DNA from 3 places in the Lysinibacillus irui genome. Region 3 is predicted to be linked to each of the others. Evidence: riboswitches for the same ligand, from Rfam matches in the RefSeq annotation. Region 3 holds a riboswitch; each other region holds the start of a gene.
What was found. A riboswitch is a leader RNA that binds a small molecule or an ion and turns the genes downstream of it on or off. The one in region 3 is predicted to bind cobalamin.
Positions count from the first base shown of each region.

Region 1 (4,354 bases), 220 kb from region 3:
GGAAGATTTCCTGAACACGAGCCTGACGTTCAGGTGTATCGTATTCTGGATATTCCTCTAATAATTCTTGATAAATTTTCACAAATAAATCGACATGGAGCTGCTCGTCACGATTAATATAATTGATCATTGTAGACGTAGCGACCATTTTTTGATTGCGTGCTAAATGATAGAAGAAGGCAAAGCCCGAATAGAAGAATAAACCCTCTAAAATGACATCATAAATAATGGCCTCAAGCATATTTTCGACAGTCGGCTCCTCTGAGAAAGCCTGGTAGCCTTTTATAACAAAATCATTGCGTCGTTCTAGAACGGGCTCTGTACGCCAAAAATCAAAGGTACGATCCTGCTCATCCTTGTTGACGATACTGGAAAGCACATACGAATAGGAATGATTATGAATAACCTCTTGCTGCGCTAAGATAATCATTAACGCATTTAAACTAGAATCTGTTAAATAATCGGCTACCTTGCCTGCAAAATCAGTTTGCACACTATCTAATAGCGCTAATAAACCGATAATTTTTAAAAATGATTCTTGTTCATCTTTCGTCAGCTCAGGGAAATGCTTAACATCATTGCTCATATTAATTTCAAATGGTGTCCAGAAGTTTCCTAGCATTTTTTTATATTTAGGGTACGCCCAGCTAAAGCGGACATCATCCCAGTTTAAAATATTGGAGGAGCGCCCATTAACGATACCTGTAGAACGGTTAGGTGCTTCCTTATCCATAATTTGTCGTTTCGTAATCGTTGTCATTGTTTTTTCCTCCTAGCTTGCACAAGACTCACATTCTAATAATTCTACTGATGTGGAGCGTACATAATAGGTCGTTTTCACACCACTTGCCCAAGCATTCATATGCAGTGCCAGTAAATCCTTTGCTTTAATCGTATTTTGAACATATAAATTTAGTGAAATGCCTTGGTCAATGTGGCGAGCACGGGCTGCATTTTGTTTGATTGTCCAATTTTGATCGATGAAATAAGCTGATTTATAGTACCAAGTCGTTACGGGTGATAAATCTGGTACCGTTACAGGAATTTTGTAATCCTTCTTCTCTTCTGAGTAGCTCTTTTGGAAAATCGGATCAATTGACGCCGTACTTCCTGCTAGAATCGATGTCGATGAGTTAGGGGCTACTGCCATAACATAGCCATTTCGCATTCCCTCTTTCGCCACTGCCTCACGTAAAGCATTCCATTTGTCGCTATCATAGCCGCGCTTTTCAAAATAGGCACCTGTTTGCCAATCAGAGCCCTCGAATAATGGATACGCTCCTTTTTCGCTTGCTAAAGCGTTAGAGGCACGAATTGTTAGGTAGGCGATGTCCTCATAAAGCTTGTCCGCAAATTCTACAGCTTCATCTGATTCCCACTGAATTTCCTTTAAGGCTAATAAATGATGCCAGCCAAATGTGCCAAGTCCAATACCACGGTAGCGTAGGTTCGTACGCTCTGCTTGTTTCACAGGGATAGTATTTAACGCAATAACATTATCAAGCATACGTACCTGAATCGGAATTAACCGCTCTAAGACATTAGCAGGCACGGCTCTTCCTAGATTAATAGAGGACAAGTTACAAACCACAAAATCTCCAGGCTTGCGACGAGTCACGATAACATCGTCTTCTAATGTAATGGATTCAAACTCCGTTGCTGACATATTCTGGAATATTTCTGTACACAAATTCGAACTATAAATCATTCCTTCATGCTTATTCGGATTCATGCGGTTCACTTCATCTCGGTAAAACATGAATGGAACGCCAGTTTCGAGTTGTGAGCGCATAATACGCTTCATAATATCGATGGCTGGTACTACTTCACGGCTTAATAACGGATTAGCAATACATGCTGCATATTTCGTGCGGAAGGAGCCATTGCCCTTTGTTTCATCGTAGAAATCCTCTAAAGAGAAGCCCATCACTTCACGTACTTCATGTGGATCAAATAGGTGCCATTCTCCACGGGCTTCTACTGTTTCCATAAATAGATCTGGTAAACATAGCCCTGTGAAAATATCATGGGCACGTAGTCGTTCATCACCATTGTTTAAGCGTAAATCTAAAAACGTAAAGACGTCCTTATGCCAAACATCAAGATAAACCGCGATGGCTCCTTGACGTTGCCCTAGCTGATCGACAGAGACAGCCGTATTATTGAGCTGCTTAATCCACGGTAGCACACCACTTGATGCACCTTTGAAGCCTTTAATGGACGAGCCACGGCTACGAATTTTGCCCATGTAAACGCCTATACCACCACCATATTTAGACAATGTTGCGACATCCGTATTCGTATCGTAAATGCTTTGTAGGCTGTCATCCACTGTATCGATGAAGCAACTTGAAAGCTGACCATGTGTCTTACCAGCATTTGATAGTGTCGGTGTTGCAACAGTCATATATAAATTACTCATCGCCCAGTAAGCTTCTCGCACTTTTTCTAGACGATCTTCTGTTTCATCCTGCATTAATGTCATGGCAATGACCATCCAACGCTCTTGTGGGAGCTCTACAGGTGTTTTTGTATAATCACGTACAACATAACGATCCATTAATGTCTTCAAGCCAATATACGTGAATAGCTCGTCACGACTAGGTTCTAAATAGCTGGCTAATTGTTGAAGCTCCTGCTCACTATATTTTGTTGTTAAGCTTTCATGATATAAGCCCGCTTCAGTGTATTGTGCAAGATGAGCTGGAAATTTTTGATAAACATCCTTTGGTGAAACGCCACGTCGCGTTGCAAATTGATCGTATAATTTTTCTAAATAAATGTGTGCAGCCACAAATGTCCAATAGGGCTCTTCCTCATCAATTAGGCTAAGTGTTTGTAAAATCATCGCATCCGCCCATGCTTCAAATGTGGCATTGTCGTTTTTTCGTAGCCAACGATCCGATAACCTTACAAAGCTTTCAAGCTCATCCTCCGTGTAACTATTTTTTAACTTAGCTAGTTGCTGTTCGATTTGAATTGTCATGTACACATTCTCTCCCTTTCTTTCTCCAAGCAACACAAAAAGCGATCACGCAACATCTATCGGTTACGTGATCGCTGTAAAATCGGAAATGGAAATGAAGGACGTGCACACAAAGAAGTGAACAAATCTCTCGCCTCCACTTCTCAATCCCCGAAGAATGTGTTGCTGTCTTGAACATCTCGGCAGGTCTCCTGGCTCATGCTTCCTCCAAATAATCACCTTCCCGTTTTTTCAACAGTGGTCTCTTGATTATTTGTCAGCACTTACAGTTGCGGGGACAGCTTCGGCTTAAGATGACTCTTGTTCCGAATTCCCTTTTAAACCATATTGGTACCGCTTGTCCAAATACTATATATTGTGTTTTAACTCCTAAACAAATCTAACATATTGTGTTTCGTGTTGCAATAGGTGTTTCGTACCTTGCGATTTTTAAGGCAGCCCTTTTGCTCGAAACAAGCCCTAATACGGTGCAGTTTTGCGTAGTTTTTCAAAATTTCTTTGGAAAAAATTTTGTGCCTGCTGCTCTTTTTTAGGATCGATGCCAAGCAAAATGACCGAACAAGGACCTGCTGATTTGGTCAGATCAAGCGAACTTTCAACTTGTTGCTGTCCAAAAAGACGCGCTAATTCGCCTTGTAGCCCCTTTGACCCGACTGGCCAAACTTGCTGCACGATATCCGCCTGCCATGCCTGAAAAATGGGCTGAAGCTGTGCAACGTCTTCTGGATGCGCTAACACTTCTTCCCCTACAAGCGGCAAGCCATAAGTGTACCAGCTGAGCTGTTCATGGTCAAATGGTTGACGTTGTTGTATTTCCCCAAGCATCGTAATGGCTACACCTGACTGTAGCGTGGGCATATTCGATTCCGTACTTCCTGCGATTGCAGGACAGGCTATACCAGTTTCCTCAAACACCTGTTGAATACCTCTTTCATAACGTGTCCATGCCGTATCACCAGAGAAATTAGCGAGTAAAACTTGGCAAGGTAATGCCTGTGCCGCAAGCTGCTCTAAAAATGTCACACGTGCTGTCATGTAAGCTGTTAGTTGGTCAGATGCTGACACTACATCTTGTGGCTTTTCCCCAATGGCTGCCGCATTATCCATTGTCACAATGAACGTGCCCACTTTCATAGCATTTCTCATTGAACGCGACCTTCCTTACGCAAAAAGACCTTTGATAAAACAGGCATCACTACTGCAACAATGACTAGGTTAATAACAGTTGCCATAAGAATGCTACCTAATGCACCCCAGAAAAAGGCAGGGCTAATTAAAAAATAAAACGGTAATGGTGCCACAATGCCATTCAATACGAGTGCAACTGGCCATTTCCAAACATGTAGACCTTTTCTATGCATCACACCA
Region 1 is NZ_CP113527.1:1,855,747-1,860,100, reverse strand. It holds gene OU989_RS09105 (ribonucleotide-diphosphate reductase subunit beta) at 1-760, opposite strand, end outside; gene OU989_RS09100 (ribonucleoside-diphosphate reductase subunit alpha) at 773-2,986, opposite strand; cobalamin riboswitch at 3,150-3,339, opposite strand; gene OU989_RS09095 (hypothetical protein) at 3,446-4,132, opposite strand; gene OU989_RS09090 (ECF transporter S component) at 4,129-4,354, opposite strand, start outside.
Region 1: linked by a shared signal. The riboswitch ahead of OU989_RS09100 (ribonucleoside-diphosphate reductase subunit alpha) and the one ahead of OU989_RS10360 (ABC transporter substrate-binding protein) in region 3 are both predicted to bind cobalamin.

Region 2 (4,354 bases), 1.6 Mb from region 3:
AATATTTAGAGGACCATCTTGCGAAGTATAAAATTCCACGCATTTTTGAAAAAGTGAAAGCGCTACCACGAAATGCTTCAGGCAAAATTTTAAAACAATCCTTGAAGGGACAAGAGGTGAGATAGTATGAAAGTTTTACAACAGGAGAAAACGCGGCCGACGAATTTTTTTACAGATGATGAGACGCTCCAAAAAGTGATAGAAATGATGTTAGATCAAGAGTTTTTATCCTACGCAAAGCAAGAGCTAGCGGATTTCGGGGAGCTATGTGCAGGTGATATTGATGCAAGAGCGAAACATACAGATCGACAGGGGGAGCCTCGCCTTCAAAGGTATGATGCTTATGGTGAAGAGATATCAGAGGTTTGGGTCAATGATGGCTACAAAAAAACAATTGAGGAGACATATAATACAGGCATTGTTGGCTACGTGCACAAGGATATTCCGCAGCTAGGGCGCAAAGGAAATTATGTCTATAGCTTTGCGCAAGGCTATTTGCTGTCCCATGCAGAGCCAGGTTTTTATTGTCCTGTGACATTAACAATGGCTACTGCCTATCTATTAGATCATTATGCTGATGACGAGGTTAAACAGCGTTTCTTACCACATGTTTGTGCAACAGGTGATACAGAGTTATATGAAGGAGCAACATTTTTAACTGAACGTCAAGGGGGCTCAGATGTAGGGGCGAATGTTGTGGAAGCGAGAAGGGAAGGCAATGAATTTCGCCTCTATGGTGAAAAATACTTCGCTTCCAATGCCGGTATGTGTGGGGTAGCAATGGTGTTGGCACGTCTAGAAGGTGCACAAGCAGGCTCTAAAGGATTAACCTTATTTGCTGTTCCTTGGCGTAAAGAAGACGGAACGGCAAATCATCTACGTATTCGACGACTAAAAGATAAGTTGGGTGTTCGGGCAGTTCCATCTGGTGAGGTTGAATTTGATGGTGCACTTGCTTATGTTGTAGGTGAACAAAGTAAGGGGATTTATTATATGCTGGAGGCACTGAATCTCTCAAGAATTTGCAATGCCGTAGCATCGATTGGGATTATGCGTCGAGGTTTCTTAGAGGCGAAGCATTATGTGACAAATCGATATGCATTTGGCAAGCCTTTAACACAATACCCAATGATTCAAGATACATTAGGGAAATTTGCAGCTAAGCTACATGTAGAAGTAGCGACCGTTTTTGATCTTATTCAATTATACGATAAAGTAACGAATGGGCATGGAACACAACAAGATGTTATTATGAATCGTTTATATATTGCCATTATGAAAAAGGAAACGGCAGAGCAAGCGGTTCATTATGCTAGTGAAGCAATTGAATTACATGGTGGCAATGGTTATATTGAGGACTTTGTGACACCGCGCTTACTGAGAGATGCTCAAGTGTTGACGGTATGGGAGGGCACGGCTAATATTCTGGCGTTAGAGCTTATTCGGTTAGTGGATAAGTTTCAGGCACATGAGCTTTTTGTCAATGAGATGGAAGAACGGTTAGAAAAATTAACAGATAGCGCTTTGGTGCAAATTGTGAGAGAGCAATTGGTGAAACTAGCTGGGATCTTACAAATTTTTAGTGCTTTAGATGATGCCACGAAAACATTTGAAGCAAAAGATGTTGCAAAGAAAATGGCGCTGTTATATGAAAGTGTCGTAGCAGTTGAATGGGCGCAAAAATTTGGTGGAAAGTATGAAAAGCTTGCGGACGTTTATTTAGAACAGGCATGGTCATTGCGACAAATTGGAGATCAGATGAAAACCGTACAATATTTTTCTGATATTGTATAGAAGCTAGAAGTCGTCTTGAATAGGGGCGACTTTTTTTCGTTTTCATGTATAATAAAATCAACTGAATAGTATAAAGGTTCTTTACTTAAGTAAAGTGAAAAGGGAAAACGGTGTAATTCCGATGCGGTCCCGCCACTGTAAATGTGAGTTTTTTCAAAAGATGCCACTGATGATATTCGGGAAGGCTTGAAAAGACGTAATAAGCATAAGCCAGGAGACCTGCCTTTATAGTATAGACATAACAGCCTACGAGGATAGGGTGGTGGATTTTGTATCAGTTCTTTGGTGCAATGTTAACCCCTCATCATTCGTAGATTAGGGGTCTTATTTGTGTAGGAGAATTTCTGCCCAAATAAAGCACAGATCAACGAAGGAGGATTCACATGAAGAAATTTTGGAAGATAGGATTATCAGCATTTTTAACACTAGGGTTGCTAGCTGCCTGTGGCCAAGAGGAGAAAAACGACAAGTCGTCTAATGAACCGCAAACACAGCAAGAGACATCACAGGTGGACGAAGCAACTTTCCCAATGACCATAACAGATGCCATTGGCAAGGATATAACACTAGAAGCTCCTCCAGAGAAAATTGTTTCACTTATTCCAAGTAATACTGAAATATTATTTAGCCTTGGTTTAAAAGATGAAATAGTAGGGGTTACAGACAACGATGATTATCCACCAGAGGTAGCTGAAAAGGAAAAGGTTGGCGGTATGGAATACAATATTGAAAAAATTATTGCCCTCAACCCAGATATCGTTTTTTCACATGAATCTAGCATGTCTCTTTCAGAAGCAGCGATTGAACAGCTTGAGTCAGCGGGTGTAAAAGTATTTGTCGTCAATAATGCACAAGATTTTAATGAGACATACACGACGATTGAGCAGCTTGGTCGAGCTACAGGGAAATTGCCAGAGGCTGAAGAAGTTATTGCCAACATGAAGGCGAAGGTAGAAGAAGTGCTGGCCAAAGTAAAAGATGTTGAACCAAAGAAAGTGCTAGTAGAAGCATCTGATGAGCCAGATATCTATACAGCTGGGAATGGTACGTTTATGAACGCGATGCTTGAAATGATCCATGCAGAAAATGTAGCGGCAGATGCTGATGATTGGTATAAAATTGATGCAGAACAGATTATCGCTAAAAATCCAGATGTCATCGTGGTGACATATCACTATGTACCAGATATTTTAACTAAAATACCACAGCGTGCTGGCTTCGATACAATTAATGCTGTGAAAAATAAAGCAATTGTACAAGTAGATGAAAACACAACAAGTCGTCAAGGTCCTCGTTTAGGAGAAGGTCTTGAAGAATTAGCAAAAGCGATCTATCCAGAGGTATTTAAGTGAAAAAAATAGCAGTAGCCTATTTAGTAACAGGCACGCTTCTTCTTATTAGCATCTGGTGTGGCGTAGCAATAGGCTCAGTGCATATTCCATTTGAAGTATTGTGGAATCAGGCGGTTGATGAAACAGCCGCCAATATCTTTTGGAAAATCCGCTTGCCACGTGTATTGTTAGCGGGACTAGTAGGGGCTTCTCTTGCTATTGCAGGAGCTGCCTTTCAAGGTTTGCTAAAAAATCCATTAGCAGATCCATATACACTAGGTGTTTCATCTGGTGCTTCGGTTGGTGCTGTAATGACGATCTTTTTTAGCCTATCTATACCTATTGTAGGTTTATATGCATTACCCATTTTTAGTATGATTGGCGCTATTATCACGATGGTAGTTGTGATGAGTTTTGCTAGAATGGTAGACCGTTCATTAAAAATGGAGACATTGATATTAACAGGTGTTATTTTTAGTTCATTTTTAGGTTCACTCATTTCTTTAATGATTGCTTTATCTGGTGAAGAGCTACGCCAAGTCGTTGGTTGGTTACTTGGATCTGTATCAATGCGTGGATGGCCATATGTCCAAATGATTATCCCGTTTGTTTTGATTGGCTCACTTATGCTATGGACACAAAGAAGAGAGCTAAATGTTTTATTATATGGTGAAGAGAGAGCGAAACATCTTGGGGTTAATGTAAAGCGGAGTAAGCATTTGATTTTAGCAGGTGGGTCCATGTTAACGGGAGCGGCTGTAGCGGTTTCTGGGACAATTGGTTTTGTAGGCTTAGTTGTGCCGCATATGACAAGAATGATTTGGGGTTCTGATCATCGCCATTTATTGCCATTATCATTTTTAAATGGCGCCACATTACTGATTATTTGCGATTTAGTAGCACGAACAATTATCTTGCCCAGAGAGCTACCAATTGGTGTGATTACAGCATTTATCGGAGCACCTGTTTTCTCCTACATATTTTATAAGCAACGAAGAAGCAAGGGGGTACGGGCATGATTGTGGTCGAACATCTATCAGGTGGCTATGAAGACGTAGCAATCGTCAAGGATATAAGCTTCACTGTTGAGAAGGGGAAAATTCTAGGTATTCTAGGACCGAATGGTAGTGGGAAATCCACATTATTAAAGGTAATGAGTGGTATACTACCAGCTATTGATGGAACAATTACTATAGATGGGAAAAATATCCTTTCCTATAATGCTCGTG
Region 2 is NZ_CP113527.1:485,773-490,126, forward strand. It holds gene OU989_RS02375 (class I adenylate-forming enzyme family protein) at 1-125, shown strand, start outside; gene OU989_RS02380 (acyl-CoA dehydrogenase family protein) at 127-1,794, shown strand; cobalamin riboswitch at 1,852-2,035, shown strand; gene OU989_RS02385 (ABC transporter substrate-binding protein) at 2,178-3,146, shown strand; gene OU989_RS02390 (FecCD family ABC transporter permease) at 3,143-4,144, shown strand; gene OU989_RS02395 (adenosylcobinamide amidohydrolase) at 4,141-4,354, shown strand, end outside.
Region 2: linked by a shared signal. The riboswitch ahead of OU989_RS02385 (ABC transporter substrate-binding protein) and the one ahead of OU989_RS10360 (ABC transporter substrate-binding protein) in region 3 are both predicted to bind cobalamin.

Region 3 (4,354 bases):
GCAAAAGATGCTAGAGGAACTATATTCAGGGTCGGCATTTTTATCGTAGCCAATTTGTGCAATGACTTCCTCGGGGTTATGGCACACATCATAGCCGTCAAACTGTAGTGTTAGTGCGCCCTTTCCATTTGTATAGGCAGCATAGGTTGTGCTATAGCTCATCAAAGTGGCAACGGGCGCACGTCCTGTTAGCACAACATCTGTTTCCGTCAAGATTGGGTCATCGAATGTACCCGCTGCTTGTTGAATGTCGGTCATCATGCGGCCAATAAAGTCATTAGAGGCTTTCATTTTAAAGCGATAGTATGGCTCCAGTAAGACATTCTGCGCTTGCTCAAGTCCTTGGCGTAACGCTCGGAAAGTAGCTTCTCGGAAATCACCGCCCGATGTGTGTTCATTGTGCCCGCGACCTGTCAACAGCGTAAAATGAACATCGGTTAGCGGGAAGCCTGTCAGTAGTCCATGATGCTCCCGTTCAAATAAGTGCTTTTCAACAAGTCGTTGGTTACCTACTGATAAATCATCCGCATGACAGGCATTGCTAAAAGTTATGCCTGTTCCACGTGGATTTGGCTCCATTAATACATGCACTTCCGCATAATGCTTGAGTGGCTCAAAATGGCCATAGCCTGTAACCGTTGTCGCAATTGTCTCCATGTATAAAATTTGTGGCTCTCCGAAAGAAACGACTAATGAAAAACGCTTCTGTAATACCTCAACGAGTACCTCTAGCTGAATAACGCCCATTATATGCACGTGGATTTCCTGGAATTTTTCCTGCCAGAGAACACGTAATGAAGGCTCTTCCGCTTCTAACAAACGAAAAATTTGTAGCACTTCTTTAATATGTTGGTCGCCTTCATATTGTACCTTTGCCTGTAAGGTTGGGACGAGCTCGTACGGCTGCGATTGTGTAGTACTGCCAATGCGGTCTCCAATAGTTGCCTGACTTAACCCTTTAACAGCAAATATCTCACCCGCTTCAACATGTTGAACGGTTTCAAAGCGATTGCCATTATAAAGGCGAATTTCTGTGATTTTTTCTGTTGTCTCGCCAAAGGTAAATTCATCCCGCACATGTAAGGACCCCTGCATGGCCTTCATAAAGGTTAAACGCTGGTGGCCGTCGTGTCGTATTTTAAAAACCTCTCCCTGAAACGGTGCATCCTGTTCAAAATGAGTATCGGTTAATAGAGGAAGCTGGGCAATAAATTCCTGAATGCCCTCATCCTTTAAGGCCGAGCCTGTAAAGCAAGGGAAAGCACATTCACTTGTAATCATGTCCTTTAGCTGTGCTAGACATTGTTCATGTTCCAACGATTCATTCAAAAAGGCATCGAGTAATTCTTCATCTCGCTCTGCCAGCCATTCCATCATACTACTAGAAAGATAATCTGCTCGAAGCGGTTCATCGATCAACAAGACATCTGGTGAGCAATCTTTACGTAGCTGCTTCATGACTGCCTCTACGTTGGCCCCTTCACGATCGATTTTATTGATAAAAAAGAAGGTTGGGACATGATATTTACGTAACAGCTGCCATACTGTTTCTGTATGACCTTGCACGCCCTCCACTGCACTGATAATAATAATGGCGTAATCCATGACTCGAATGGAACGCTCCATTTCAGGGGAGAAATCGACATGCCCTGGTGTATCAATTAACGTGTATGTATCATCGCCGATGTTCATGCGACCTTGCTCGGCAAATATGGTGATGCCACGCTTGCGCTCTAATTCATGATTATCGAGAAAGGTATCCTGGTGATCGACACGGCCTCGGGCTTGAATACTATTTGTATGAAAAAGTACTTGCTCAGAAAATGTTGTTTTCCCTGCATCGACATGCGCAAGTACACCAATTGTTTTGTACATAACCAATCCTCGTTTCTATCCATTGCTTTCTTCCCATTGTAACAGAATTCTCGTAGAAATATTTCTTGTAAAATAGTTCGTCTTTATGTCGAAATAGTGCTAATATAATGGGGATTATGGATGTCACGCCATGTTCCTCATTGCGTGATTAATCTTCTTCTGCTAGTCTATCAATAGTATTAACCATTATAAAATGTATTGGTGCAAATGGCATTTGTCATTTGCTTAAAAGGGAAATCGGTGTAATTCCGATGCTGTCCCGCAACTGTAAATGGGGAGTCTATACAACGTGCCACTGTAGTGTAGCTATGGGAAGGCGTATAGATGATGAACCTAAGCCAGGATACCTGCCAATATGAACTGTTAACTAAGAACCACGAGGATGGGGATAGTGATAAAGGTGACCATACCATTTTTTCACTATGCTTCTCTCTTGGCGACAAGAGGGTTTTTTTATGCCCTCAAAACTATATTCATAACAAAGGAGATTAGGACATGAAGAAATGGAATAGTTTATGGCTCATCATGGTCATTGCCTTAGTAGCTGTTTTAGGCGCTTGTAATGCAACGGACAACAAAGAGTCTGCAGAACAGGGTGAAAAGGTTGAGCCGTCCGAGACAGCAACAACAGAAGTAACGATCGAAAATAATGATACAACGCAAACATATAAGGAAGCACCAAAAAAAGCGATTAGTTTAAATCAGCATGTAACGGAAATCATGCTGGCATTAGGATTAGAGGATTCCATGGTAGGAACAGCTTACTTAGATGATACAATCTATGAGCCATTACAAGAAGCTTACGATAAGGTCCCTGTGCTTTCAGATCAATATCCAACGAAGGAGCAAGTAATTGATGCAGAGGCGGATTTCTTATATGCAGGCTGGAAAAGTGGCTTTGGTGAAAAGGGCGTAGGAACTCCGGAAGAGCTAGAGGCATTAGGGATTCATACGTATTTACATACAGCTTCCAATATGACAAAGCCGACATTAGAGGATATTTTCACTGATATTCGCAATATCGCGAAGATTTTCCGGGTGGAGGATCGTGGAGAAGCCTTAATTGAGCAAATGACGAAAGACGTAGAAAATGTACAGTCGAAATTACCGAAAGATGATGAAAATTTACGTGTGTTAGTGTTTGACAGCGGTGAAAAGGATATCTTTACAGCTGGTCAAAACTTTATGAATGAGCTAGTGACCATCGCTGGTGGTCAAAATATTTTTGGTGATGTGGAATCCGGCTGGACAACCGTATCAAAAGAAGATGCAGTAGACCGTAACCCAGAGGTGGTGGTTGTCATTGATTACGGTGAAACAACAGCAGAACAAAAGATTCAATTCTTAAAAAATGATCCCGCATTAAAGGAGATGGAAGCTGTTAAAAATGAGCGCTTTGTTATTCTTCCGCTATCAGCAGCATCTGAAGGAGTTCGAGCAGCAGAGGCGATTGAAATTTTAGCAAAAGGCTTCTATCCTGAAAATTTTTAATCTAACAACAATCCGAGCTAGCGTTTTTGCTAGCTCCTTTTTCATAAGGAGAGATATCCATGAATGCATTTCAAAAAAACGTACCAGATCAAACCTTCGAAACACTTAGCCAACAAGGCGAATTTACACGCTTAGCTGTCAGTCCTGGCATTATTAATAAGCATTACACGCCAGCACAATTTCAAAAAATAGCCGAGATTGTTGGAGAAAAGGGGGCAATTAAGTATTCGGCTTCTTATAGTATTATAGTATCCGTCCCGACGAGTGCTGCCGCACAAGCTGTTCAAGCCTTACAGGAAGCGGGTCTACATATTGCACCAGCAGTACCTAATATCGTCATGAAGGCATGTGATTTTTGTGATGGTGAAAAAATGGAGGCAGTGCATATTACAGAACAGCTCTATCATACGTTAGAGAGGATTCAGGTCCCTTCGAGAGTGCGTGTTAACGTGAATGGCTGTGCATCTGCCTGCTATAACCCATCTTTTGATGATATAGGACTCGTTTATCAAAACGAAAGCTTTGATGTTTATTTAGGGGCTATACCGATGGGGGCAAAGGCACAGGCTGGCACATTATTTGCAAAAAAGGTAGGGGTAGAACAGATTGAAGGCTTTGTGCTACAAATTATAAGTCTTTATCAGGAGTATGCACGTCCTCATGAGCCCTTTTATAAATTTTATCGTAGAACAAAATCAACTGAATATTGGGAAATAGTAAAAGATTCTATTAAATAGCAGGAATATTACTTAGGGTGTCGAAGTATTGTAATAAGGCAATAAAAATTACAAATCCAAAGGAGTAAGAACATGACATCGAAACAAGGAATTCAACCAGAAGATCTTTATCACTTAAAATCGGTAGCAGATCCCCAGCTATCACCTGATGGCACTGAGGTAATATATGTAGAGACTCGTATTGATGAAAAGAAAAAAGACTATATATCCAATTTATTTTACATACACTTGAAGGATAGAACGCCAAAGCA
Region 3 is NZ_CP113527.1:2,072,319-2,076,672, forward strand. It holds gene OU989_RS10355 (elongation factor G) at 1-1,875, opposite strand, end outside; cobalamin riboswitch at 2,058-2,244, shown strand; gene OU989_RS10360 (ABC transporter substrate-binding protein) at 2,371-3,366, shown strand; gene OU989_RS10365 (NAD(P)/FAD-dependent oxidoreductase) at 3,426-4,103, shown strand; gene OU989_RS10370 (S9 family peptidase) at 4,176-4,354, shown strand, end outside.